3 regions of the Peribacillus sp. SIMBA_075 genome follow, and region 3 is predicted to be linked to each of the others. Evidence: predicted binding sites of a transcription regulator. Region 3 holds the regulator's gene; each other region holds the start of a gene.
What was found. The regulator Rex, encoded in region 3, represses fermentation and respiration genes when NADH is low (regulators of the CRP and FNR family bind a similar motif). The targets are predictions, from matches to a motif close to TTGTGAAATATTTCACAA.

Region 1 (10,002 bases), on a different contig from region 3:
AAAGAAATGAGAGCAGCTGACTTTCTTCAATTTTCACTTTTGCCGCATTCCATTTAGGAAACTCAATGATATCACCGCCAAGTTCATGCAGGGCTTCTGCCAATGAACTCTTTGCCGTCCCGGTCCGGGCCACTAAAAATCGTTGTCCATAAAGAGGCTTGTTTTCGAACCATTGCAGTTTGCCCCTTAGTGAAATGATATCTCCTATCAAGGTGACCGCCGGATTGCCAAGCGACCTTTCACATACCCTTTCGACGATATCGTCCAAGGTCCCCTCTACCGTTTCCTGTCTTCCATAAGTGCCCCATTGAATGACGAGTGCCGGCGTATTCCCTGGCTTTCCATGATTGATCAAATTTTCGCGGATATAAGGAAGGTTGGCCACACCCATATAAAAGGCAACCGTATCCATACTATTCACAAGCCCATTCCAATCTATATCCTTCTTCGTTTGGTCATGGGCCGTAACCATCGCAAAGGAACGTCCATAATCCCGATGCGTGACGGGAACTCCTGCGTACATGGATGCGGCAATGCCAGACGTAACCCCCGGAATGACTTCGAATGGGATCCCCTGTTCTTTCAACGATCCCGCTTCCTCCCCGACTCTTCCAAAGACGGCAGGATCACCGCCCTTCAAACGGACGACCCGATGCCCTGCCATTGCTTTGGACACAAGCAGCTCATTTATCTCCCCTTGGCTGATACCATTCGTATAAGGTGTCTTACCACAATATATCAACTCACAATCAAGAGTGGCAGCCTCCAATAGTTTGGGATTTAGCAATCTGTCATATAAAATGACATCCGCTTTTTCGATCGCCTTTTGTCCTTTTACGGTAATCAGGCCCACATCACCCGGACCTGCCCCCACAAAATAGACTTTGCCCTTGTTCATGCCGCACTCACCCTTATCTGCTTGCAATGCCCTGATAATATTTCACCAGCTCCACCATTGCACTGCCCATCCGTTGATCTTCTGGATATATGACCCGCTTGATTCCTTCATCTATTACCACTTGTGCCGTTACTTTTCCGACAGCAAGAGCAATCACATCGGATTTAAACCAGTCGATTATTTTATCTTCCACACCTTGTTCACGGGCAAATTTCATCAAATTACGAGGCTGAGGTGCGCTCGTGAACACGACAGAATCTACCTTCCCTCCAAGAATTTCTTCGATCAGCTGACGCATCGTTTCTTTTTCGGGCGGTATATGTTCGTATGGAAGGATTTCTTTATGTTCCACTTTTTGCTCATCCAGCCAATTCATCAAAAGAGGCGCTGGATCGCCGTGAAGCTGCAAAGCGACCATTACATCTCCGGACAGATGGCCTTCCAGATTTCGAACGAGCCCTGCCGTACTGCCATCATCATCACGGATTAATGGCTGCAAGCCGAGTTTTTTCAGCATATTCACTGTTTTATAGCCCCTAGCCGCAATTTTCATGGACTGCAAAGCTTCTATGAAACGATCTCCCGCTTCCATCTTCAATGCCGTTTTATATAATAGTTCCGTCCCCACTCCCGTCGTCAGGATGATCCAATCGAACTCTCCTGCCATCAAACGGGTGACATCCTCTTCCAAATGGGAATCATCAAGGAATACCGTCCCCTGTGCTGGACGAACGAGCGGGACTCCCCCAAGATTATCAACGATTTTACTAAGTTCTTCCGTCTTCCTCGCTCCCAATAAAGCAATGGTCCTGCCATTAAGCTTACTCATCCATGCCCCTCCTATATGTACATTCATTTTTGAAACCTCTAATCCATCTCAACTATTATACAAATTTTCAGTCTTTGAAACTATAAAAAACAAAAGTATCTGCGCCTTTTTCTTTCTTTTATCCTTTATTAAATTATAGTTTAGCAGCACTTTGCAGAAAGCAGCATTACCCTTGAACTTTCATTTCCTGAAGTATAAATGCATTAAATTGAATTCATTTTCACCATCACACGTAATGGTATGTATGGCATCCGACTTAATGAATGCTTCACCATCAAGCTCCCCCACTTCGTTCACCATTGAAATTACAAATATATCATCTTCCAGGTTTTTAATAAAACCCTGCACATCACCATATCCCGCATTAAAAAGTTCAACTGAAACCATGAAGTTATTTTCATGTGCAAAATCCAGAAAACTCAAAAGTAAATCTTCATTTCCATCAACGAATTCAATATGATTTTGTTTTTTTGCCATATATAATCTCTTGATTTTCTTAATGTATTTCGTATTGACATTGATTTGGTGAATGCTTTCAAGATAAAGTAAACTGTATCCATCATACAGCCCGGTTGAAGTAATATTAGCTGCCACTACAAACGTATCTGACACTTTTAGTATCTTAGCCACACGAAATTTCCTTAAATCATTTGTATCCGAGTATAATTCGACAAACTCTTCTCTTTCAGAAATTTTAAGCAATTGTTTTTTCATCTTTCAATTCCCTTTCTCCGAAATTATTTATAAGCCCAAATTCTTCATTAAATTTGGCTGTTTTCACATACTTTGTTGCTATTTACCAGGTAGTGAGTTGTGGTTGATTTCCCCTCCAGATGCTCGCTTTCCTTGGTGCGGGCGGTGAGCCTCCTCGGCGTAAACGCCTGTGGGGTCTCACCTGTCCCGCTGCTCCCGCAGGAGTCTCGCACTTCCGCTCCAATCAACCTTAAAAGTTTCGTTTTAAAAACAACGAAAAGAGCCTTAAATTTAAATTCTCTCCTTTTAACTTTCATTCCAAGTAAAAAAAAGACTGCCACCAGGACAGCCAGTTTCCATTTATCAATTCTTGTGCACGACCCTTTGGGCAATTTGCTCATGTTCTTTTTTCACAAAAACATCATATTGAGTAGTTTTATGGCGATTTTGAAAATCCTGGGAACCTAAATTCATAGGCGTTTTCGTTTTGAATTGTATACCCTCGTTTTCCAATTTCGCTAACACCTTAAAATAATTATCATTTCCAAATGCCGTATAGATACAAGTCCAGTATTTATAGAAAATTATTTTGTCAGTTAATACACATGCAAGCACGACGACTAGTATCCCAATTATGATATACACCTTTTTAGCTCCTTTTTATTTCGGAAAATCCCTTCTTTACACTATATTCTTTGCTTCATGTATCATCTCCTTTTTAAACTGCCTTCACTTTGCTCAGATCCGATCCGACAACTACTGCAAACGGTGCTACTATCATGTAAAAAAACCTAATTAATACTTTTGTTTGTTGCAATGTTATAGTGCTATGTAGTACAATAACATTGTGAAATAATTCACAAAGTAATTGTTTATTACAGCTCTGCAAACATAAAAACATGCAGACTGAAAATTTTTTTACAGCCTATTGTGAAATATTTCACATATTAAAGGGATGGAGATATCCTTTTAAGGAAGTTTTTTACTTTCGAAAAAATTGGAGGTATTCATTATGAATTCTACACTGGGAAATAAAGTCGTTTTAGTTGGTACTGGTGCAGTTGGATCTAGTTATGCCTATGCTTTGATGAATCAAGGAATATGTGATGAGTTGGTTCTTGTCGATTTGAATCAAGAAAAAGCGAAAGGCGATGTTATGGACCTAGATCATGGTCTTGTGTATGCGCCTAGTGCCACGAATATAAAATCCGGATCATACGAGGACTGTAGGGATGCTGCAATCGTAGTCATATGTGCTGGAGCCGCTCAAAAACCTGGAGAAACCAGGCTAGATCTTGTAAGGAAAAACATGAACATTTTTGAATCGATCGTAGGCAGCATCATGAAAGCTGGATTTAATGGCATTTTCTTGATCGCAACGAATCCAGTAGACATTTTGGCATATGCGACATGGAAATTTTCCGGTTTACCGAAAGAAAAAGTGATTGGTTCAGGGACTATATTGGATTCTGCAAGATTCCGCTCTTTATTAGGGCAAGAATTTAATACCGCACCTACAAGTATCCATGCCTATATCATTGGTGAACATGGTGATTCACAACTTCCGGTTTGGAGCTCTGCCAATTTTTCCGGATTGCAGATAGCTCCAAAATTAAATGAAGCAAGAAAAAAAGAGATTGCCGTTCAAGTCCGTGATGCTGCATACCAGATCATTGAGTCGAAGGGTGCTACGTATTATGGAATCTCCATGGGATTGGCGAGAATCACAAAAGCGATCTTAAAGAACGAAAATGTCGTCTTACCAGTTGGCTCATTGTTGGAAGGCGAATATGGCCATAGTAATGTTTATATTGGTACCCCTACAGTCATTAATCGCACAGGCGCAAAAAACATTGTCGAGCTTACCCTAAACGAGAGCGAAAAAGAACAGTTTGCCCGCTCTGTTCATACGCTTCAAGATATTCAAGCCCAATTTTGGGAGTAGTTCATACACTAACCAGAATTTCTTATGCAGGGAGCTGTCATTATGTTAGTACAAACATACAACCCATTTAATAATCTTGCCATTTCAGCATTAGTTGCAGCTATACCGATCCTTTTATTTCTATTATGCTTGACGATTTTTAAGATGAAAGGAATCCACGCAGCCCTTCTAAACTTATTTGTTACCTTTCTTATCGTCCTTTTCCTCTTTAATCTACCTTTGGGAGAAGCAATCGGAAGTGTGGTTCAAGGTACGTTCCAAGGGATATGGCCGATTGGCTATATCATCGTGATGGCGGTCTGGTTATATAAAATCTCTGTTAAATCCGGAAAGTTCGAGGTGTTACGCGGTAGCATAGCAGGGATTTCACAAGACCAACGCCTTCAGCTCTTACTTATTGGTTTTTGCTTTAACGCCTTTCTTGAAGGAGCAGCAGGTTTTGGTGTACCGATCGCAATCTGCGCCGTCCTATTGGTTTCATTGGGATTCAAGCCTTTACAGGCAGCGATGCTCTGTCTAATAGCAAATGGTGCTTCGGGAGCATTCGGGGCAATCGGTATACCGGTTGGTATCATTGGGACATTCGGCTTGGAAAATGTAACATCGATGAATGTGTCCATGATGACAGCCTTAACACTGCCGCTCATTAACTTTACTATTCCGTTTTTATTAATATGGCTGATGGATGGCTTTAAGGGGATCAGAGAAGTATTGCCGGCCATATTAGTGACATCGACTACTTATACAGTGTCCCAGGCGATCATGACCGTTTTTGTAGGCCCAGAGTTAGCTGACATTATTCCATCTCTCTTAACCATGGGGGTGCTGGCGTTATTTCTTAATAAGTGGCAGCCTAAACATTTATTTTTACTCAACGGCAAGGAATTTGAATTCGAAAAACATTCAATGGGTGATATCGTAAAGGCATGGTCTCCATTTTATCTATTGACGCTATTTGTTTTGATTTGGAGCTTTCCTGCCTTTAAAGGACTGTTCTCTCAAGGAGGTATCCTTGAATCGGCTGTCCTGAAATTCATATTTCCGGGATCTTCGATTACGATCGGCATTGATTTAATCGGTGCAACGGGAACAGCGATCTTATTGGCTGCGCTGACGACCATCGCTACGACGAAAGCCATTAATGTCAGTGAAGGTCTTTCCCTCCTGAAAAAAACGGTTTTAGAGTTTCGGATTCCAATCATCATGATATGTGCGATCATCAGCATAGCCAAATTGATGTCATATGGTGGATTAACAAATGTTTTGGGGGAAGCGGTTGCGACAACAGGACAAATCTTCCCGCTATTATCACCGCTATTAGGGTGGATCGGCGTGTTCATGACTGGATCTGTAGTGAATAACAATACGTTATTTGCTCCAATACAGGCTACGGCAGGCAACATCATAGGGACAAACTCATCATTATTGGTTTCCGCAAACACTGCCGGGGGCGTCATGGCAAAGCCCGTTTCTCCACAATCGATTGTAATCGCGACGGCTGCAGTTGGCGAAACCGGAAAAGAATCCGCTTTAACGAAAATGACATTGAAATACAGCTTTGGGTTATTAGCCTTCGTGTGCATTTGGACATTTATTTTATCGCTATTCTTTATGTGAATCCAAGTAAAACTCACGGCTTCGAAAAAGACTGCATCCAAGATGATCAGTTCATCTTGAATGCAGCCTTTTTTACATTTGGCTGTTTTCACATACTTTGTTGCTATTTACCGGGTAGTGAGTTGTGGTTGATTTCCCCTCCAGATGCTCGCTTTCCTTGGTGCGGGCGGTGAGCCTCCTCTGCGTAAACGCCTGTGGGGTCTCACCTGTCCCGCTGCTCCCGCATGAGTCTCGCACTTCCGCTCCAATCGACCTTAAATAGTTTCGTTTTAAAAACAACAATCTTTACGAAAAGAGCCTTACATTTAAAGCAAAAGCCCTTGTCCTTCCTAGCCGGTTTATTTTTCCGGCACGTTACAAGAACCGTCCGTACAAGCATCGCCTGTTGCTGGATCATTCACCATTTGCAGCGGATTTTCCTCAGCCCATATTTTTTTCAGCGTATCCAGGAACGCTTCCGTTGGCTGTGCGCCGGAGATGCCATACTTGCGGTTAATGACAAAGAATGGAACGCCTGTAATTCCAAGCTGGCTTCCTTCCTGCTCATCGCCCCTTACTTCCGCCGTGAATGCCGTTCCTGCCAGCATGGCTTCTGCCTCAGACTTATCAAGGCCAGCCTCTTCAGCTAAATTAACCAATATAGCATGATCGCCAATATGCTTGCCTTCAGTAAAGTATGCTTTGAACAGGAGATCGTTCATTTCATTCTCTTTACCTTTTGATTCAGCAAAATGCATCAAGCGGTGAGCATCGAAAGAATTCGTTAAAACCACTTTGTCCAAATGATATTCGAGACCCAATTCTTTTGCCTGCTGTGTCAGGTTTTGATTGTTCGCTTCCACATCCGCGTGAGACATGCCGTATTTCTTGGCCAGCATTTCATTTTGAGACATATTGATATCCCGCTCAGCCTCTGGGTTCAACTCAAAACTGCGAAATGAAACCTCTACCTGAGCTTTATTTTCAAATTGTTTCAAAGCCTCTTCGAATCGACGCTTCCCTATATAACAAAACGGACATTGATAATCCGACCAAATTTCCACCTTCATGTAAATACCCCCTCATTTTAAATGCAATCGCATTAAGCACATTATATAATCTTGGGTATCCTCTTGCAAGGATATTACCCTAGACACTCATTTTCAAAATTGGCCAAATCGACTTTTTTCATGAATTCTTCTAATGTATAGCCCTTTAATAAGCGCAATGTTTCCTTTTCGGCCTCATTCATGATTTCCTCCAAAGCCGTATCCAGCTGCTTCCCTACTTCACCGCATTCGCTCGTTTCCATACAAACTAGACATTCCGGCCGTACCGCTTGATACACATCGGCCAAAGTAAGCTGAGAGGCAGCCACCTTCAAGCTATATCCGCCTTCCCGTCCTTCCTTTGTTTCGACGATCCCCGCCGCTGCAAGCTGAGCCATCACCCTTCGTAAAAAAGTGGCATGTGATTTAACCTTTAAGGCGATTACGGAACTTGTAAGGAGCTTTTCGCTTTGTGCGAGCCAAACCAGAGAGTGAATGGCAATAGCAAACCGCGGCGGTCCAATTTGATTATTTCGATTACCTGATGACATGCTTATCCCCCTTACACCCCTATCCATAGTAAGCCCATTATACTATGTTACGTTCTCCCGAACAAATGGACCCTTGGACTTAATCGATTCACAAACATATAGGCTAAATGGTAAATCTGTATCACAGGAGATCTTCCCTGAAGGAAAAATCCCCCTATTTACTCGTCATACTTGGCGCAATACTGTCATCTTTAGTTTTAGCGCCCTGCTGTTGGCACCCGCTTTATTCATAATGGATATCAGCTGGATCGGCACAACGGGCGGGATGCCGTCAGCCTATGAAATATCGGATAAGATCACCTTAGATATTGTCTTAAATTCGCTACATAAATTAAAACCAATCATTCGCATTTTATGAAAGACGGATTTATTCGGAATCTAAAAAAGATGCCGCCTGCAAAATAAAGACAGCATCTCCTTCAACTTTTTTTTAATGTCCTTTACAAAGGGGGCAATTCAGACATACCTAGCCTTTTTATAAAGGATGTTTAATTAATTCCTTATCAAGAAATTTGGTTTGTAGGACTATACATATAGTTTCTTAGTAAAATAAATACCAACCCTAATATTAACGATAATAATCCCACTAATACGACGTATTGTGTACCTAATTCTGAAATAAATAATCCACCTGCAGCTGTACCAATTGTTGTTCCTAAGTTAACGGATGATAAAAATAATCCATTAGCGAAATCAGGAGCTTCTGGAGCTGCAGACGTAATCCAATATTGATTAATATTAGTTCCTATACCAGCCAATATTCCCCAAATTAAAGTAATGATAGCCATAGGAAAAGTAAACTGTCCTAAAAAGAATAATATGATATAAACGGCTCCCAATGCAAAAGGAAAAGATACTACAGATTTGATGGCATCTTTAGTAAGTAACTTCCCTGCCACAATGTTTCCAATAATATTTGCCCCTCCGAATATGACTAACATTAAACTAATCGATTTCCCGGAGGTATTCGTAACGGTTTTAAGATACTCAGCAAGATAACTATACACCCCAAATACGGCTGAATTTAGTAAAATGACAGCAACAATGGAAAGCCAAGTAATTGGTTTTTTTAATACCGATAATTGAGCTCCGTAAGAAAGTCTTTCTTTAACAGGCATAGAAGGGAAAAATGCTAATGTAGCCACAAATACTATAACGTTAACTATGGCAAAAAATGCCATTGATATTTGAAATGAAACTGTGCTGGCAAGAAAACTTGCGATAGGTACACCAAGTACCATTCCCGCAGATACTCCAATAAAAACTTTTGAAACAGCTTTTGGAGCTTCTTCTTTACGAACTGAGTTAGTAGCCAATGTAAAAGCTGCTGAAAAATAGATTGGATGAAAAATGGCTGGTATCACACGCGCAATTATTGCAATGGCAAAGTTAGATGTAAATATAGAGACAATGTTACCTAGAATGAAAATTCCAAGTACAAGTAACATTGCCTTCTTGCGATTTATCCCCGAAAATAATAACGGCATAGTTGGACCAGACATTGAAACAGTAAGTGCGAAGAGACTCACCAGCCACCCGGCCTTAGATACACTGATATGAAAGTGATCAGCAATGTAGGGTAATATCCCTATAACCCCCATTTCAGTATTTATGATGCCGAAAGCGCCTATCATCAATATATATATAAGTAAATTATTTCGTTTAAGCAAAAAGCAACTCCTATCTTCAATTATTTACAATTAGGCAGAAACGTTTCTCCACCTTCTTATCCAGGTTCAGGCATTGTATCAAAACAAACTACTGAGATCTTAATTCACCATATCCCCTCTTCCGATCATCCTCTTTTTAATCAAGTTTTTCGATTGTAACTTTAAAATCGTCATGTATGCTTTTAAGTTTTTCTACTCCAGATTCGATCTTACCTAATTTGATCAATCCATTTGAAAGCCCATGATCCCCATAAAATAAAGTAATATTTCCCCAAGGGGAAAAATAAGCAAAGTCTCCAACTGAAGGGTCACTGCCAGATGGTGCGTCTTTAGTAGTTAATCTTTGGTCTAGGACACTAATTTTTTCGATATTCGCATAATCTTTAAAAGTAACTGTTAATGGCAGTTGGTCAAAAAAATCTCTACTTGTTGGATTATCGTACAATTTCACAATTACTTTTTCGTTATTACATGTCAATTTCACTCTAACGTCTTGCATATTATTAAGACCCTCATTATCTTCACTATTCTGATTGTCCGTTTTATCAGTTTTAACTACATTATTAGTACTTGAATTAGTATTTACATTATCATTGCCCTTGATGTTTTTTTCATTATTACTACTGCCACAAGCTGTTAGAAACGTTGAAGTAGCCAATATAGATAAAAGAGTCCATTTATACCCTTTTCCCATCAATATGCCCTCCTGATTTTTATTCATAATTGCTTGGAAACTAACATAAATGAACAGGGATTATCCTAAAGACTGTT
Region 2 (10,002 bases), on a different contig from region 3:
AAGCGAGCATCTGGAGGGGAAATCAACCACAACTCACTACCTGGTAAATAGCAACAAAGTATGTGAAAACAGCCTAAAAATAAATAAGGAAATGGAGTCTGTCAAAAAAAGTGTTGACATCCCCTTAAAAATATCAGATAATTTTGAATATTAAATCCCCACACTTGCTACTTCGCAATGTTTGAAAAGTCTTCCCCCACGGGTATAAAAGAAGTAGGTACAACCACCTCATTACTGAACCAAGAAAGGAAAGATGCATAATGGTAAAAGTTACAGTAACAGTTGATTTCCAAGGAAAATCTTATCAAACTAACGTCCTTACTAAACCAGGTACTAATCAAGAAGAAATTTTACAACAAGCCTTTAATCAAGTGGAAAAACAATGGAAAGCTTAAAAAAGCAGGCATCGCTTTAGATACCTGCTTTTTTTATTACCCTTTTAGACATAATCATCAAAATTACTTTTCGCATTTCAATCCAGATTTATTGTATTTCATTTATAGTATTCTAATGAATTTTTTCTATTCAAAGAACTCCTCGATAACGATTTTCCCCTAAATCCACTTTTAATAGCTTTTCCCACATAATACCAATTTGGATGTGTCAGTTTGTGAACATTCAACTCTCAATCTGAATCAGAAAAAAAGAGCGACTTTGTTTATGTTCCTTTTAAACTACATCCCTTATTAATGGCATTGAACGTTCCTGAAGGCTATTGGAGAGCAGACTATACGCAACTACTTTCTTCTTGTACTGTTTAACTACATCCACGTGGTCGTTGTAAATGTACAAAAATAACCTAACATCCTTCTTGCCTTTTTTAGTATCAATGACTAATGGAGCCCCACTGTTCTCTGGATGTAAAAATAATTGTTCGTTACCTGGAAATATATGATTCTTTTTCAAAAATTTAGCTTTGTTGAAATAATTAATAACTTGAATTTTTTCTTCACCTTCCAACCGTTTTCCGTCAAAGGTTACGATGGCATTCGCGTCACTAAGTTCTGAATGCATTTCAAATTTGCTGAGAATCCAATTCACTGCATCTGTTGGAAGACAGGTAACTAATAATTTAATCAAACTTATGAGAATTGTCAAAATCAAAACCGGCAATGTCATATTCATCATCTCCGCTAAGGCATAGTTAACTACTATATCACTTATTATATCAAAAGAGCGGAAAGCTTTTCTTAGGAAATGTGTCCGTTCTATTAACGTTTAACTATTGGTGAATATAAAAACTTTATACTAACTTAATCATCTTGATCATCTAATTTCAAAAATGGATTCTTTTTGTTTACGCTAAAATTATTTTTTAAAGATATATCCAATATCACGTTTGAATTTGAGTCTCATTTTCAATATATCTAAATGCAAAAAGCCCACCGTACCCATTATAATGCAGGATACACAATAAATTAAGGAGATACTAAATTATTTTCCATCACAGTATTTGCCTCTCCTCCCCCCTCTTCTTTCTTAACAATACAAATTTCTATGATGCAGAGGATTGAATGTATGTAATTTTACGCTCACCATAATTTGAATACAAAAAAACTGGGCGTCATCAAGACGCCCAGTTTTGCAGGAATGGATTATTGATATCCCCAAATCATTGTTAGCATTGTACCGAAAATTGTAACCAATGCAACAAACAATCCGTAGTAAACGTTTGTGTAAATCGATGCTTTATCTTCAGACTCTCCTGCATGCATGAACATAACAAATTGAAGTGCAGCTTGCATGAAGGCTGTAACAAGTAGGATGATTAAAGCCATTTTTAGTGAGAGATCATACACTATAACTGATAGTGCAACCAAAGTCAGGACTAGTGAAAAAGCAAATCCCATAACTTGGCCCCGTGGGAATAATTCTTTCATATTACATCATTCCTTTCAGGTAGACGAAACTGAAGATGAAAATCCAGACAACGTCTAAGAAATGCCAGTAAAGAGAAAAGATGAAAGCTTTGTTTGTAGTTTCTGGAGTCATACCGCGTTTTTTAATCTGCAGAATGATGAAGGTTCCCCAGAATAAACCAAGTGTAACGTGAGCTCCATGCGTACCTAGTAACGCAAATAAACTAGATAAGAAACCACTTGTTTGAATGGTTGCTCCTTCATGTACATACTCCACGAATTCATAGATTTCGACTCCCAAAAAGCCTAAACCAAGAATAAGGGTGATAATGAAGAAACCAAGCATCGCTTTCTGTCTGCCAAGTCTCATTGCATTGATTCCAAGACCAATGGTAAAACTACTGGTTAAAAGAAAAATTGTTTGAAGCATTAGGGTTGGTACTTTAAAGAGTTCGTCCCCTGTAGGACCATTTCCAGTACCATGAACTAATACAAAATAAGTGGCGAACAGTGTAGCGAAAAGAGCTATTTCTGCCCCCAGGAAAATCCAAAATCCAAAAATCTTTAAGCGATTTTCTTCCGTGCTATATTCTAGTGGCAGCGAGTTATCTATTTTCATTACTTAGCACCTCGCAATTTATTTTCAGTTTCTTCAATCTCTTCAACGGAGATATAACGTCCGTGGTCTTTTTCGAATGAACGGTGAGCCATACAAGCAAAGATACCAAGTGTGGCAATGATTGCAATGATCCACATGCTGAATACCATTGCAAAGCCCCAAACGAAGAAGATACAGCTCAAGATAAACGGTACGCCACTGTTATTTGGCATATGAATCTTTTCTACTTTACCACCAAATAATTTAAAGCCCTTTTTCTTAGAATCCCAGAATGCTTCTGTAGAATCAACTGTAGGTACAATTGCAAAATTGTATTCTGGAATTGGTGTATGTGTAGCCCACTCTAGAGAACGTGCATCCCATGGATCTTTTGAAATATTTCTTGATGCATAACGAGTACTCCAATAGATATTGTACACAATAAGCGCAAAACCTATTGCCATGCCAATTGCTCCAACGAATGAGAGCAAATTCAATGGACCATAGCCCGTTGATTCAGAGTACGTAAACATACGACGTGCTTGCCCATCTAAACCAGTTATGAACATCGGGAAGAATGTTACATTAAAGCTGATAGTAATGAACCAGAACGACCATTTCCCAATTTTTTCGCTCAACATGAAACCAAACATTTTTGGCCACCAGTACGTAAAACCAGCAAGTACGGCAAATACAGTACCAGGGATCAAAACGTAATGGAAGTGAGCTACTAAGAACATTGTATTATGGTATTGGTAGTCAGCACTTGCCATGGCAAGCATAACCCCAGTTACCCCACCGAGAGTGAAAATCGGAATGAAAGCTAAAGAGTATAACATTGGGACGGTAAAAACGATTTTACCTTTCCAAAGTGTGAACAACCAGTTGAAAATCTTAACACCGGTCGGAACTGCAATTGCCATTGTGGTAACCGAGAAGATACCGTTAACCATTGCACCGTGACCCATTGTATAAAAATGGTGAGCCCATACAACGAAAGATAGTGTAGAAATAGCTACCATAGAGATAACCATCGAATTATAACCGTACAGGTTACGACGTGCAAAAGTCGAAATGATTTCACTGTAAATACCGAAAGCTGGAAGAATAACTATATAAACTTCAGGATGTCCCCAAACCCAGAACAAGTTTGCCCAAAGCATATCGCTACCGCCATTAGCCATCGTAAAGAACTGAGTTCCGAATAGTCTATCCATTGTCATTAACGCAAGTGCCACTGTCAATACAGGGAAAGCGAAAACGATAATAAAGTTTGTGATCAAGATAGACCATGTGAACATTGGCATTTTCATTAAATTCATGCCAGGTGCTCTCATTTTCAAGATTGTTACGATAAAGTTGATACCAGTCAGTAATGTCCCGATACCAGCTATTTGAATTGCAATCGCGTAATAGTTCGAACCTACTGATTCACTGAAATCGTTACTTGCCAGCGGGAAGTAAGATGTCCAGCCTGCATCAGGAGAACCACCGACTACGAAAGAGATGTTAAATAGCATTGCCCCCATAAAGAATAACCAGAAGCTTACTGCGTTTAGACGTGGGAATGCTACGTCACGTGCCCCTATTTGTAATGGTGTAACAATGTTCATTAACCCAATGATAAATGGCATAGCCATAAACAGGATCATAACAACCCCGTGTGTTGTAAAAATTTCATTATAATGCTGTCCATCCAACAAGCCGTTATTTGGAATAGCCGTTTGGGCACGCATCAATAGAGCATCTGCGCCACCACGGAAAAGCATAAGTAGTGCTGACAAGATGTACATGATACCAATACGTTTATGGTCAACCGTTGTTAACCACTCACGCCATAAGTAACCCCATTTTTTAAAATAGGTAATTCCGGCAACAAGCGCAATCATAGTTAGGCCAATGGCAACCATGGATGCATAAATCGCAGGACTTGGATGAGGTACGGCAAATCGATCAAAGTAATCCATACTTTTGTGACTCCTTTCAGGAAAATATTCCTTATCGTAAAACTAATTGTTTAGTAGAATGTGAGTTAAACCCTTAATGATCCATGTTCATGTTGCTGTGTTCTGAATGTTCCTCGTGTGAATCTTTGGTAGATTCATCTGATTTTTTTTCAGTATCAGATGATCCGTGGTGATGACCTGAATTTTCACCTTCTGGAGCTGGAGAAAACTTTAAGTGAGTTCCAGTATACGTGGATTGTCCCACATGACCAGGTTCTAGTAATTTATTGAATTTATCCTTAGTAATCGGTTTAGCAGTTGCTTTAATTTCTTTTACCCATTTATCATATTCTTTTTTTGGCAATACATTTACGTTGAACGTTTGCTGAGCAAAACCTGAACCACTGAAGTTTGAATTTCGGCCCATATACTCACCTGGTACTTCAGCTGCTAAGTGCAACGTGGTAACCATATCAGACATCGCATATTTTTGTCCTCCAAGTTGCGGAATCCAGAAACTAGCAATTGGTCCGTATGAATAAAGTTTAAATTCAATTGGTCGGTTAGTCGGTAAAAACAGATAGTTAACTGTTTCGATATTTTCTTCAGGATAACTAAAGTGCCACTTCCAGTTAGAAGATGAAGCGTAGATAACTAATGGTTCCTGCTTTTCGTATCCTTTAGGTGTTGCCTCTACTTCATTTGTTGTTTTAACAGTAACAAAGGAAAGGAAAGCGACGATTAAAATTGGGATTGCAACCCAAATTATTTCAAGAACCTTACTTCCTTCAATATGAGGTGGTTCATAATCATCACGCTGTTTGGAAGCACGATATTTCATTATCATGAAGACATACAGTACGATTACGACAAGAACGACAAAGGCCATTGTCCATATCGATAACATAATGACATCTGCTTGTGTTGCAGCTACTGGCCCTTTAGGGTCCAAGACCATTAATGGGTTATCGCAACCCGTTAGCACAGTGGCGATGGTAAAAAGTATAGTTAATAAAGCCCATTTTATTTTCATAGTACTACCCCTTTCTTACATAATAAAATTCCTATTGGTAATTATTCGGACAAAGTGTTACCATGTTCACAAACCCCGACATAACAATATTAATCCCAAGTTTAAAAAAAGACAATACAAAGTGACATCTGTCACATAAAGTTCATTAAAATACAGTAAGAAGTTGGTAATTGAACTGAAATGTTCGAAAACCTTAAGGAAATGAAATATAATAAGTGTTTAATTCCTTACATATGGAGTCTAGGATTAAAAAGTAGCTCTGCTCCATTTTCCATTTAATGTTACTTTAATATAATGAAATATAATTTTTACAATATATTCGCCACGTACATAACCTCAAGAGCAAATCTGAATTTTCTTAACACTACGATTTCCATTACCTATCATGTTAATTAGGTAACTATCGATGGGATCGTGAATGATGACGATGTTAGCCAGGATTTAAAAACGTATTTTTCTAACTCGACCACGGACGTGGGTAACGGCATTGTGCACACCATGTCATTTTTTCTGCTTCAATCCCCTTACGGTCCAACACTGGTCACTATATATGGAAGCAAATAGTCTGAAATGAACATTCCGATCCTTATGATAATTACTTGATTGCCTTCCCACTTTGATTGCTAACTGGGTTACTTCCCCAATAAACACTTACTGCCCTGTCAGTATTCCCCAACAGCAGTTTAGGACATTAATCCAATTATTATCCCAATATGCTATTGCAAAAACCACTTCACCTCAGTTGTCCTTTTTAGTAAAACTGCATTTTGGTGCCTAGCATAAAAGAAACACACTGGATAACTGCATTTCTTTTAGTAAACGCACATAAAAAAACGAAAAAAAATGGACATTTTAAGGTGTCCATTTTTTTTCGTGGGTATAGTTCATGATGTAGAGTGAGAACTTTTCATTTAGGAATGTGGGCAAGTTTGGTTTGGATGGCCAAGCACATCGAATGTACACATATTGTAAGTCAGCTGGGATTTGGGTTATTGAATACGCTTTCATTCGTTAGTGCACTTGGGTTATCGTTTGGTTACATTTTAATCGTGTACAATTTTCTGAAGTACTCGTTATGCACCAAGTAATATTTCAAGCGACCCTTTAAAATTCAGAGTATTGGCCTACTCTCAATTCCAAAGTTCCCGAATACAACTTCGCTACCATACCGACAGCTGATTCTTCACAAGCATTCCGGGTTCTAGCCTCATCTACCTGTAAGGAATGATGTAATACGAGTATGAAACTATTATTTCTTCGTGGATATACAATGGGGTTCCTATTCTCCATGTTCTTACAGCCGTTGCTCTTGGTGTCGTGTGGCCTTTCTTTCAGAACAGGAATGATTGTCCTTTTTTAGTTACTGTATTCGGTACTCCTTTTTGTTTTAGGAATAGCTTTTGATTTTAATTTTATAACTTTAGTTGTATCCGGTACAACTCTTTCACCCTTTTTTGTGTTCATCACCATTTCTTCTGTCAGGACAAAAAATATACCAACTAGAAAAATGGCAGCTGCGCTTAGTGTAATGGCCATCCCAACAGCGGTTAATAAATAATCCTTGTTGTAATCGCTTACAAAAAAACTTAAACTAAAAATTAAAATCCCGATTACACAACCTGTGCCTGATACCCACTTCACTGCATCCATCATCTTCTGATTAGTTTCCATTATTTCATCCCCTTTCTTTCTATTTTATGACATTTCACAAATTTGTCAAATCTTTTCTATTTTTTAACATATCCACAATGAAAACCTTGACAAATAGAAGACGCCACTATTCACTTTTAGGTATTCAAGACTATATGAAAAATCTGTAAAACAGTATAAATACACTATCAATTTTTCCAATACTATCCTTTTCTATACTTTTAAAAACTTTTTGACTTCAATATCAAATAAATGACCCCTGATGAATTTATCAGGGGCCATACATCTTTCTATGATTTCTGCAAGGTTATCGTTAACGTTTTCTTTTCCGCCCCCCGATACACTTTAACCTTCACTTTATCTCCGATTTTCTTATCCGTGTATAAGACTTTCCTTAATTCTGCTGCCGTATTTATTTTCGTTCCATCAATCTCCGCGATGATATCCTGTTGCTTAAGCCCTCCATTCGCTGCTGCCGATCCCGCTTCAATACTTGTAACCATGACACCCGACTTTGCAGCTTCAGGAACATTTTGTAGGTAATACTGTGGCAGTTCTTCTATACTGGCCAAGCTTACTCCTAAATACGGGCGCGTGATTTTTCCGTTTTCAATCAGTTCCGTAACAACCGGAATCACATCATTACTTGGTATGGCAAAACCTAGGCCCTCCACACCATTTTCGGAAATCTTCAAGCTGTTTATGCCTATCACTTCCCCAGCTGTATTGATCAATGCCCCGCCGCTATTGCCAGGGTTAATCGCAGCATCTGTTTGAAGGACATCAAGTTCCCACTCACCGTCCGATGTATCGACTGAAATGGAGCGTCCGGTCGCACTGACGATCCCTTGTGTAACCGAACGTGAAAAGTCAAGTCCAAGAGGATTACCAATCGCCAATACTTCTTCACCTGGACGCATGCTATCAGAATTCCCGAATTTAATTCCATCAGGTGCTTTCGAGGCATCAATTGTCAAAACCGCTAAGTCCGTCAAAGCATCCGCCCCGACAACCACTGCAGTTGCCTTTTGTCCATCATATAATGAAATTTCGACTTTCTTTGCTCCCTCAATAACATGATTGTTCGTAATGATATAGGCCTTCCCATTTGCCTTTTTAAAAATGACCCCTGAACCAGTGCCGCTCGCAACCGTTTCGCTTTTCGTGCTTTGCTGCTGGAATGGGTCCTGGTTTTGCATCTCTTGTAAATTCACGACCCCTACAATCGATTTGGATGCTGATTCCACCATCTCTGCCCTATCATTTGAATCCGTACTTGTCGATAACTTTTCTGCCGTGACACTTCTATCCTTTTCAACGTTTTCCGTTTGCTCTACACCCGCCTTTTGGGTTGACTCATTCACGGAACCTTTCCCTTGATCTATAAAATCCCCGCCAAATACAAATACAGAAGATGTAACAATAGAAGCAACTGTTCCGGAAACAAGGCCAGTTAGCAAAAAGGACTTACCCTTCTTCCTTTCTGTCTTCACTCTGGCTTGCTCATCACCATTATAATTCTCCATCTTTATCCCTCCTATGATTGTCATTTACTTGGCTCAATCATATACAGTAATTATTAAAAAATTCTTAAGAAATAAAGAAATAAGTGACCTTTTTATAAAAAATATAAAATTTTATCACATCCTGCTATATGATGTTTGGCATGCTAGAAAACAAAAAGGCCTCAACATGGGCCCCTTTTCAATTCGACCGTTATATATACCTTTACATGACTTCATACACTTCTTTTGTCTCCTTATTCACGCCATACCATCCCCAAGTGGCTGCATGGCCATTTTTCTGACTGCCTTCATCCACTTCGAACACTTGAAAAATGTAATCTCCCTTTTCGGCATCATGATCATATTCTATTTGCAAATGCGGGAAATTTTCCATGTCCACGTAATCCTTCACAAGCTTCTCCGCCTGAGATTTACTTAAGGTACTAACCGAATCCTCACTCTCTTCTTTTCCTTTTACCGTCTCAGCTTTTGTATCCGTTGCCGCCTTATCTTCTAATTCGGATCCAATGGTCCCTTCTTTACTTGCTTCCTCCATCGGTTCCACTTCGTCATTCCCCTCTACGGTTTCTATAGTGGCTGGGCCTGATACCGGATGCATTTCCGCCGCCTTTAAAACCATTAGTTTACCTTCCTGGTATTTTGCCTTATATGTGGCTGCTTCTTGAAAATCTCTTTGGGCCGAATCAAAATCCTGTTCGTCGTATTTCTTCATTCCACTCGCCAGAAAACCTGAAAGATCCATTAATTCTCTTACTTCCGGTGTTTTTGCTTCTTTATAAGCTAATTCAAATGCCTCGTGGGCTTCTAAATAATTTTCCTCATTCAACTGACTTTTCCCCAAATCCATATTGGAATCATAATTCCTTGTTACGCAGCCTGAAGCAATCAACATCAAAAAAATAACCATGAATGTTCTCTTCACTACATCACTCCTCACTTTTCCAAAGATACTCCCCCATATTATTCTATACATCCATCTTAAACCCTTTGATAAGAAATCCGATACCTCTATTTCCTATCATTTTCATTAAGGAAATGTTGACTTTTATGATTATCTTTTTACAAAAAGTGGTACAGAAAGATAAACGGTTGAAAGGATGATGAGTAGAATGAGGCAGGACAAACAGACCTATCATGTCGATTTGGTCAGCGGCGACGTACTCGGACAAAAACTTGAAGAGAACCCGAGCTTCACTGTACACGTAACTGATGAGGAACTGGCAGAATTGAAACAATGCTTGGAGGAACACCGGACAGATGACCTGGAGGCATATGCCCGTTCACATGTCCCCTACCTTCTCTATCATCATGACCGGGCAAATGATAAATACGATGCAGCCATGAAAAAGCTTTATGCCCTCATATATAAATTTGGCGATGAAACGGCACG
Region 3 (10,002 bases):
GCCTAAATTTTTAATCGTAATTACAAAACAATCAAAGTAATTTTATAATCATGATTATATTTGTGAAATTAGTATATCACCCGAAGATATGTTAAACAACTTAAAATTTTCAGAATTATTATATTCAATTTTTACTTTACATAAAAAGAAAAGGCCTCCCACAGTAAACTGTGGGAGGCCATCAACTTTAAAAATAATCGCATGTTAGGTGGTCACTCATTCTAAATCGTCGTTAAACCCCTATATTAAGGGATTTAAGCGATGATTACATCATGCCCGCCCATCTAAAAGTGGTTTTTTACTCTTAGATGGACTGGAAAATTCTTGGTGTAACCTGAATTTTAAGAATCGAGATTCTATACGTTGGAATGAAAAATAAAAATTGGGTTAGCAGAAAAGTTTGCAACCCTAGATGGTGAATTTTTAAATCATTCAAACCCCTATTAATTTCAAAAGGAGAGATTATCATGAAATAGAAAAAAAACCTCTACATTGATTGGCTGATATTCAATACCTACTTTTCAACGAAAAGGTGTTTTTACTTTTCTCATTTTTCAGGTCAGTGCAACTATAGAAAAAGGGGTGTCTCGCTTTTGCATATTTAGTTAGTTTGCCGAAATAATATAAATATACTGATGCTTTTTGAGATTATACTTTATTGTTCCAAGAGGTAATTACATAAATCAACTTGAAAATATTGATTTCTCAAGGATTTAATTAGATAAATAGGGTTCACATCAATATTTACATGTAACAATGCCTTTTCAAAGGTATCCATGGACACTAAAGGATTATCTCCTAATAATGATGCAATGGCTGCTTCATATTTACCCTTTTGGTAAGTACCTTCTTTTTTATCTTCTAAAGCATGAAGTATATCAAAAATTACCTTTGAATCCTTTTCACTCAGGTCATTATTCAAAATGAAATGAAAAAAAGTATATTGTTCAGGATTTTTATCCAAAGCAATTGTAAGTAATAACTTTTGATGATATTTCATCTTTTTAAATTCATCTATTAACTCATCCATTAAATTCAACTCCTACTATTATAATACCCAAAGTGCAATTGCCCAAGCAATAGATCTAGCAGCACTTGGTGCAAAGCCTAATTCATGTATCATGAAATCAACTAATCTTGCTTCAATTTTATTAGACATTCTGTCTAATGCATCACCAATTTCAAAAGCATGTTTTTTCAAAAGCTTACCATTGGCAGGTGATAAACTACCAACAATTTTGCCCATTGCTGTACCACCATACTTTAGTGCATACACTACAACTGTCTTTTTAAATCCCCTTTTTTTGGACTCATTTTCTAATTGTTGAATAATTTCAGATGACATTTGAGTACCATCATAAGGGTTGACGGGGTTGGCCTGTTGCATTAACAAACTTGAGGGAGTCGATTGGTCAGCAATGACACTTTCTATTTCTTCTAGGCTAATTTTGGTTTGCTCGGTTACTATTATAGAACCAATTTCAGTATTTGTTCGAATTGTTGATTCATTTAGTTCAGAAGCAGAAGCTTTTGAAAATGGAGCAAAAGCTGAAAATATAAAAGCACTTGCAACAGCTGGAACTATAATTCTCTTAACACCAATTTCTCTAACTCTAATAATTTTCATATTGGTCAAACTCCTTTTAACAATGGGGTTTAGGTAAGTGTTTCCGCACTTCTATCTTTATACTAATATATTTAGTAAATCCCCTCGTTCCAAAAATGAAACGATATAATTCACATTTCATAATTCCCTTATTTTCCAGCGATGCTTCCCTAGTAGAAATCGTGTATTCCCTATACCGGTTTAAGAATCGGTGATCAATTCCCTTAAAATGGGCAACTTTTAACACCAAAAACAAAGGGTTCTTTACGTACGATTAAGATAGATGAAATGCTATTAACATGTCATAGAAGCTCCGAATATTTGACACCCAGCTTAAACGGCTTCCGAAAAAAGCAGGAATGGAAAAGAACATTACTCCACACTTATTTAGGCATACCTACACTTCCCTATTGATTGAAGCTGTAGTAGGAATTAAAAAATCCAACAACGATTAGGACATAACGAATTTAACTATCAAAGAAAAGGCCTCCCACAGTAAACTGTGGGAGGCCTTCAACTTTAAAAATATTCACATGTTTGGTGTGAGCATTCATGACTGAATCTCCCGTTACCCCCTATATTAAGGGATTTAAGCGATGCATCATGCCCGCCCATTCAATTAATAATTTAATAGTAACATTGAATGTTTTTCACCATCTTGATAAAAAGCAAGTGTTAACGAATTTTGTTTTAGGCCAAGTTTTGAAGTATCTTCTTTAGCATGATAAATATTTAAATCAATGTTTTTTGCTTTAGCTATACGTTCAATTTCCTTAGTAATGAAATCTTCTTCTTCTTTTCTACTCTCAAATGGTGACCTTACATATAAAAATGGTGTAAAAGGAAATGGTAAAACAACTGAATTGAGTCTAGAGGAAGCTGAAAAGTATGAAACAGGGAAAGCTAATCCTAAAGAAGAATGGCCATGTTCACTAGTGAACCAATAACTTACAGACAAAAATAGTTTTTTGATGTGTAAACTACAAGTGAAATTTAGCTTTTCCTTATTTAAAAGTGAAAACCAAAAATCATCGGAGTTATTTCCTACAAAAGGAAGTAACTCCCTTTTCTAGAAACTTTGGCTTGATATTTTAACAAAACTCAGGCTTTGGGAATTCGACCTTGCCTCTTTAACTGCTTCAAAGTAAATAGATAAATAACATTTCTATATTATTTCCTTAAAAATCATCTATATTTGATATTTGTTTAATCTCACATTGAGATATATAATAAAAACAAGAGAAAAAGAAAGCGTTTTCAATATTTAAGTACTTCGTTACTTCTCATACTATAAGGAGGATTTAAGATGAGCCAAGTAGAAAGAAAGTCCAAAGTGCAGAAATTAATTGAGCAACAAAAATTCAATGAGAAAGACATTTCCAAGATGACAGATTCACAGATTGAATATTATCACTGGCTCTATTTTGATGACTCTGTTTATGATTATATGTAACTCAAATATAAAATGATAAAAAGCGGGAAAAACATTGATAATTCATGGTTTCCCGCTTTTACTTTTATTCTTTAGGACTCCCCCATACCGATGAACAGAGTAGAAGTAAACCACTTTAGCCACTACTGGATTCTCCTGATACATCAACAACTATGGGCTTCATATCATACTCATGCAAAATAACCGAAGCAAAAGATGCTAGTAAAGGGAAAACAGCCTTTGGATGATACTTCACTAAGTTAAAAACATTTTCAATCCAACTTTCAACAGTTCCTTTTACTCTAAAGGACTGACTCTAGTATTTGTTGTTCCCCCATCGCCAAGAACTATATGTATGTCTTTCGTTGAAATTGGATGTATGAAGTTTCCCTTTCAACATCGAAGAAAAGGCCTCCCACAGTAAACTGTGAGAGGCCTTTTCTTTAAAATTGATATTCACATGTTAGGTGAGCTCATTCTGAATCCTCGTTAAACCCCTCTATTAAGGGATTTAGCGAATGATTACATCATGCCGCCCATTCCGCCCATGCCGCCCATGTCAGGCATGCCCATGCCGCCAGCACCAGCAGGTTCTGGTTTGTCAGCTACAACAGCTTCTGTTGTTAAGAACATGGCTGCTACAGAACCAGCGTTTTGTAGCGCTGAACGAGTTACTTTTGTAGGATCGACGATACCGGATTCGATCATGTTCACCCATTGTCCAGTAGCTGCATTGAAGCCAGTGCCAACTGCTTCGCCTTTAAGGCGCTCTACGATTACAGAGCCTTCAAGTCCAGCATTGTGAGCGATTTGACGAACAGGCTCTTCGATAGCACGAAGAACGATTTTCACGCCTGTTGCTACGTCGCCTTCCGCTTGAATTTCAGCGATTTTATTGTATACGTTAAGAAGTGCTGTACCACCACCGGCTACGATACCTTCTTCAACAGCGGCACGAGTGGAGTTCAATGCATCTTCAATACGAAGTTTACGTTCTTTTAATTCCGTTTCAGTAGCTGCACCGACTTTGATCACGGCTACACCGCCAGCTAATTTAGCAAGGCGCTCTTGTAATTTTTCACGGTCGAATTCAGAAGTTGTTTCTTCTAATTGAACACGGATTTGGTTTACACGAGCTTGAATTTGAGCTGTATCTCCAGAACCTTCAACGATTGTTGTATTTTCTTTTGTAACAACCACTTTAGAAGCACGTCCTAAAGATTCGATTGTTGCAGATTTAAGATCAAGTCCGATTTCTTCAGTGATTACTTCGCCGCCTGTAAGAGCTGCGATGTCTTCAAGCATTGCTTTACGACGGTCACCGAATCCAGGAGCTTTAACCGCAACTGCATTGAATGTTCCACGAAGTTTGTTCACAACAAGAGTTGCAAGCGCTTCGCCTTCTACATCTTCAGCAATCAATAATAGTGGTTTCCCTTGTTGAACAACTTGCTCAAGTACAGGAAGGATTTCTTGGATATTCGTTACTTTTTTATCCGTGATTAAGATATATGGATTGTCTAAAACAGCTTCCATTTTATCTGAATCTGTAACCATATAAGGAGAAGCATATCCACGGTCGAACTGCATACCTTCTACAACGTCCAATTCAGTTGTGAAACCTTTAGACTCTTCGATTGTGATGACGCCGTCGTTACCAACACGTTCCATAGCTTCAGCAATCAGTTGGCCCACTTCTTCATCAGCTGAAGAGATAGCAGCAACTTGTGCAATCGATTCTTTGTTTTCAACAGGTTGAGAAATAGCTTTTAATTCTGCAATTGCAGTATTAACCGCTTTTTCGATTCCTTTACGGATACCCATTGGGTTTGCACCAGCTGTTACGTTTTTAAGACCTTCACGAATCATCGCTTGCGCTAGAACCGTTGCAGTAGTTGTACCGTCACCAGCTACGTCGTTTGTTTTGCTCGCTACTTCAGCAACCAATTTCGCACCCATGTTTTCGAATGCATCTTCTAATTCAATTTCTTTAGCGATCGTCACACCGTCATTTGTGATAAGCGGTGAACCGAATTTTTTCTCAAGAACCACGTTACGACCTTTTGGTCCAAGCGTTACTTTAACTGCATCTGCAAGTGCGTCCACACCACGAAGCATGGAGCGGCGAGCTTCTTCACTAAATTTAATTTCTTTAGCCATTTATAAGTACCTCCCTAAAATTTTAAGAAAATTTTCGTTCAGTTAAGTATGATGTATAATTAGCCGATAACAGCTAGAATGTCGCTTTCACGTAAAATTAAGTATTCTGTATCTTCGTATTTAACTTCAGTACCTGCATATTTTGAGAAGATAATTAGATCGCCTTGGGCAACCTCTAAAGCAACACGTTCGCCATTTTCAAGGACACGGCCAGTACCAACAGCTACTACCTTACCTTCTTGTGGCTTTTCTTTTGCAGTATCAGGAAGAACAATACCGCTTGCAGTCTTTTCTTCAGATTGAACTAGTTCAATAATAACGCGATCACCTAATGGTTTTAACAAGTGAAACAACCTCCTCATATTCTCTTGATAATTTGTTTCATGATTGTTAGCACTCTTCACCATCGAGTGCTAACACATTTATAATATTAAATAAACCGAGCCTTTTTTGCAAGTATCTTATCGAAAATTTTTTATTAATTTCTGATAAATTTCGGGTATACTACTTTAGCATAATGATTCTTTTAACAAAGGTGCTAAAATGTTTTGTTAGGGGTACCTTTAAGTGGTGTTCTGTCTCATTATTTGATACCATTTTGGAGTATGCGTTTATAGATTGTCCCCATATCAGGAACGTTCTAAGCGGAATGGGTGACTAAATAAAAGGAGTTTTCATTTTTGAAAAAAGAATATTGGTTCGTCATCATCACCTACATTTCCATGCAATTATCCAGTATTGTTGGGGTACCTCTTTTCATGCTGATCGGGTCTTCAACTGGAATGACTGCTGATGAACTCCAGGTGAGGTCTGCAGCATACTGGATCGTATTCAGCTTTTTCGTTGCTCTATCCTTGATCCTGTTTTTAATGAGAAAAGATATGAAGGAAAAAATGGACAGAAGCACTCCAGCTTCCATTCCCACGTCCATATTATGGGCAGTTGCCGGAGTGTTCCTCGCTCTTTTTGCGCAAAGCATTGCTGGATACATTGAACAGATGCTTGGGGTGGAGCCTGAATCTGAAAATACACAGCAGCTCATTTCACTCATTTACCAAGTTCCCATAGTCATTTTCGTCACTTCAGTTATTGGACCTATATTGGAAGAAATCATTTTTCGGAAAATCATTTTCGGATCACTTCATAAACGCTTTAACTTCTTTATTTCTGCTTTACTCAGTTCAGTTATTTTTGGCTTGGCGCATGGTGAATTGGAACATCTTCTTTTATATTCGGCAATGGGTTTTACCTTTGCTTTTCTTTATGCGAAAACGGGCCGCATCCTCGTTTCCATGAGCGCACATATTGCGATGAATACGCTTGTTATCATCTTTCAAGTTGTAAATCGGGATGATATTGAGAAGATGCTAGATACTGCACAGGCCTTCATCGGAGGTTTATTATGAAACGTCAATCACCATTATTCATGGGTATCATCTATGCAGGCTTAGGAGCTCTTTTTACCGCTATCGCGATTCAAACCGTCAGTTCTTCCGGATGGGGAATCTTTGCCTACATACTTGTACTAATTGCGACTTTAGACTTTGGATCGGGATTACGCATGATCATGCTTCACTTTAAGATTAAAGCCGCCCAAAAAAATAAGAAAAAATAAAAAAACGCTGCGAGATGCAGCGTTTTTTTTCATTCCTCCAATGCAGCTTCTTCCACTACAGGATAATGTTTCAGAAAGTAGATGAGTGACTGAAGCTCCACGGCCAGGTCAATGTGGTGAACCCTTATGGATGGGGGTACCGTCAGCCGTGCAGGTGTGAAATTCAATATTCCTTTTATATCAGCTTTGACTAGACGATCGGTTATCGTCTGTGCTACCTGAGCAGGGACTGTCAAAATAGCCGCAGTAATATTATTTTCCTGCAATAGTGTATCGATTTGATCCATATGATAGATTGGCACATCAGCTATTTGCTTGCCGACCTTATCTTCAGAAACTTCAAATGCCATTTCAATCTTCGTATTATTATTTTTAATGAAATTGTAATTTAAAAAAGCAGTCCCTAAATTCCCCACTCCGATTAAAGCGACTTTTGTCAGTTCATCTTGATCTAGTGTTTTTCTAAAAAAGGATAATAAATAATTGACATTGTAGCCGTAGCCTTTTTTTCCAAGCGCTCCAAAGTAGGAAAAATCACGGCGAATGGTCGCAGAATCCACCTTTACAGCTTCGCTTAGCTCTGCCGAGGAAACTCTTTGTTTACCTGAGGAATGTAAGTTCTTTAAAAATCGATAATACAATGGCAACCTTTTGGCTGTTGCCTGCGGTATCTTTAGGTCATGGTTCATCATTCTTCCCCGCCTTCACACATGCTTTTCAACTTAATCTCTATCTGTTTGAATTACTTGTCTTTTATAATCGTTACTAGACACTCCGCCTGTTTTCTCCACTAAGAATGTAGGCCCGATTACCATTCCCTTATCAAGGGCCTTACACATGTCATAAATAGTCAAGGCAGTCACGGATGCAGCTGTTAACGCTTCCATCTCCACACCTGTACTCCCTTTTGTCTTAGCTTCCGTTTCAATCCTAAGCCTATATCCTTCATCTTCTTTTTCCCATTCAAAGGCTATATTGACCCCTTGCAGAGCAATAGGGTGGCACATTGGAATTATATTGGATGTATTTTTGCTGGCCATGATTCCTGCAACCTGTGCAACGGCCAGTACATCACCTTTTTTCATTTTCTGGTTCGTGACCAACTCATATATTTCATCGTTCAATAAAATGCTCGATTGAGCTATTGCCGTCCGGGATGTTTCAGGCTTAGCAGTCACATCAACCATCTTAGCCCTGCCTTGTTCATTAAAATGCGTTAAGTCTCCCATTTAAGTAACCCCTCCTAAATCATACACTATTATTCCACTTTATGTAATAGCTTGTTTTTGCTTGGAACCAAGCTGTTGCCGATAATAACTATAATACGTTACACTAACAATAATCAATTGAGGTGAAATCTATGATTTTATTACAAATCAATCAACTATCGAAATATTATGGAGCTGAACTTATTTTATCAAATATGAAGCTCGAAGTTCAAAATAAGGATAGAATTGCACTTGTCGGCCGAAATGGCGCTGGAAAATCTACTCTGCTAAAAATCATAGCCGGGCAGCTTTCCCATGATGGTGGTGAAATAATCAAACCAAAAGGTGTCACCATCGGATATATGGCACAGGACACGGGACTGGAATCAGAACTGACCATTTGGGATGAAATGCTGACTGTATTCAATGACCTTTTAGAACAAGAAAAAGAACTGCGTCGCCTTGAGGCTGATATGGCCAGACCTGACATCTTTGAAAATGAAGCAATTTACCAAAAAGTATTAAATGAATATGACACTTTGATGGTAGCTTTCAAAGAGAAGGGCGGTTATCAATATGAAGCGGATATTCGTTCAGTATTGCATGGACTTCAGTTTGCTGATTTTGACTATTCTACCCCAATTTCCACTTTAAGCGGTGGGCAAAAAACAAGACTTGCTTTAGGGAAGCTGCTTTTAAGGAAACCGGATATATTGATTCTGGATGAGCCAACGAACCATTTGGATATCGAAACCCTTTCTTGGCTTGAACAATATTTACAAGGCTACCAAGGAGCTGTTCTTATTGTTTCCCATGACCGCTATTTTCTAGATAAAGTTGTAAACCAGGTATATGAAATTTCCCGGAATAACATGAAAAAGTACTATGGCAATTATAGTTCTTACCTAGAGGGAAAAGCGGAAGATTATGAGCGGGACATGAAGCTTTTCGAGAAACAACAAGGGGAAATCGAAAAGCTTCGCGACTTTGTCCAACGCAATATCACAAGGGCTTCCACCACGAAAAGAGCACAAAGCAGACGCAAACAGCTCGAAAAGATGGATGTATTGGACAAGCCGCAAGGTGATGAAAAATCCGCTAATTTCTCTTTCCAGATTGAACGGCAAAGCGGAAATGAAGTGCTACACCTTCAGGATTTGGCTATCGGTTACGAAGGGGAAACGGTATCAAAAAATATAAATTCCCGGATGACAAAAGGAGAGAGTATAGCTCTTGTTGGCCCAAATGGCGTTGGAAAATCAACGTTATTGAAAACGATCATCTCTAAGCTGCCTGCACTTTCTGGGAATTTCCGTTTTGGAACGAACGTCGAAGTCAGCTACTACGATCAGGAACAGGCTAACCTTATTTCCAATAAACGGGTACTCAATGAATTATGGGATGATTATCCCCTTAAACCGGAAAAAGACATACGAACCGTACTCGGTAATTTTCTTTTTAGTGGGGACGATGTTTTGAAAACCGTTTCCACACTAAGCGGCGGCGAAAAGGCCAGGCTAGCTCTAGCCAAAATGATGATGGAAAAAGGGAATTTTTTAATTCTTGATGAGCCAACAAACCATTTAGACCTCGACAGTAAATTGGTGCTTGAAAACGCATTGATCGATTATCCGGGAACCATTCTTTTCGTTTCACATGACCGCTATTTCATAAATCGGATAGCAACGAAAGTGATCGAGCTTTCCAAAGACGGGAACGAAGAATTCCTCGGTGATTATGATTACTACGTAGAGAAGAAACAGGAGCAAGCTGAAATCAAAGAACTTGAACAGGAAAATCACGCAAAAACCTTAGATGTAGCCGCAGAAAAAACAAATTATAAAATTGATAAGGAAGCAAAAAAAGCTGAACGCCAGCGAAAAAGGCGCATTGAGGAAATCGAGGCGGCCATGGAGCTTCTTGAAACTGAAATAAACGAATACAACGAACACCTTTGTGACCCAAATGTTTTCCAGGACCA

Region 1: a site for Rex is predicted at 3,349-3,366, ahead of SB775_RS22660 (L-lactate dehydrogenase). Genes of this name have one in related genera too.
Region 2: a site for Rex is predicted at 5,556-5,573, ahead of qoxA (cytochrome aa3 quinol oxidase subunit II). Genes of this name have one in related genera too.

The regions. Positions count from the first base shown of each region.
Region 1 is NZ_JAWRYN010000045.1:1,419-11,420, forward strand. It holds gene cobA (uroporphyrinogen-III C-methyltransferase) at 1-898, opposite strand, end outside; gene SB775_RS22645 (uroporphyrinogen-III synthase) at 912-1,727, opposite strand; gene SB775_RS22650 (hypothetical protein) at 1,908-2,441, opposite strand; gene SB775_RS22655 (hypothetical protein) at 2,784-3,065, opposite strand; gene SB775_RS22660 (L-lactate dehydrogenase) at 3,433-4,365, shown strand; gene SB775_RS22665 (L-lactate permease) at 4,408-5,982, shown strand; gene SB775_RS22670 (DsbA family oxidoreductase) at 6,321-7,031, opposite strand; gene SB775_RS22675 (RrF2 family transcriptional regulator) at 7,106-7,561, opposite strand; gene SB775_RS22680 (MFS transporter) at 8,065-9,231, opposite strand; gene SB775_RS22685 (cyclophilin-like fold protein) at 9,368-9,925, opposite strand.
Region 2 is NZ_JAWRYN010000009.1:89,731-99,732, reverse strand. It holds gene SB775_RS09825 (BA3454 family stress response protein) at 261-395, shown strand; gene SB775_RS09820 (YfmQ family protein) at 670-1,119, opposite strand; gene qoxD (cytochrome aa3 quinol oxidase subunit IV) at 1,596-1,880, opposite strand; gene qoxC (cytochrome aa3 quinol oxidase subunit III) at 1,882-2,478, opposite strand; gene qoxB (cytochrome aa3 quinol oxidase subunit I) at 2,478-4,424, opposite strand; gene qoxA (cytochrome aa3 quinol oxidase subunit II) at 4,498-5,436, opposite strand; gene SB775_RS09795 (hypothetical protein) at 6,793-7,107, opposite strand; gene SB775_RS09790 (S1C family serine protease) at 7,377-8,612, opposite strand; gene SB775_RS09785 (hypothetical protein) at 8,815-9,534, opposite strand; gene SB775_RS09780 (hydrolase) at 9,722-10,002, shown strand, end outside.
Region 3 is NZ_JAWRYN010000032.1:42,787-52,788, forward strand. It holds gene SB775_RS19600 (YhaI family protein) at 656-1,030, opposite strand; gene SB775_RS19605 (hypothetical protein) at 1,049-1,627, opposite strand; gene SB775_RS19610 (hypothetical protein) at 2,226-2,564, opposite strand; gene SB775_RS19615 (BH0509 family protein) at 2,913-3,059, shown strand; partial or broken gene SB775_RS19620 (DUF927 domain-containing protein) at 3,175-3,339, opposite strand; gene groL (chaperonin GroEL) at 3,561-5,198, opposite strand; gene groES (co-chaperone GroES) at 5,258-5,542, opposite strand; gene SB775_RS19635 (CPBP family intramembrane glutamic endopeptidase) at 5,879-6,604, shown strand; gene SB775_RS19640 (YdiK family protein) at 6,601-6,813, shown strand; gene SB775_RS19645 (redox-sensing transcriptional repressor Rex) at 6,843-7,505, opposite strand; gene moaC (cyclic pyranopterin monophosphate synthase MoaC) at 7,536-8,042, opposite strand; gene SB775_RS19655 (ABC-F family ATP-binding cassette domain-containing protein) at 8,174-10,002, shown strand, end outside.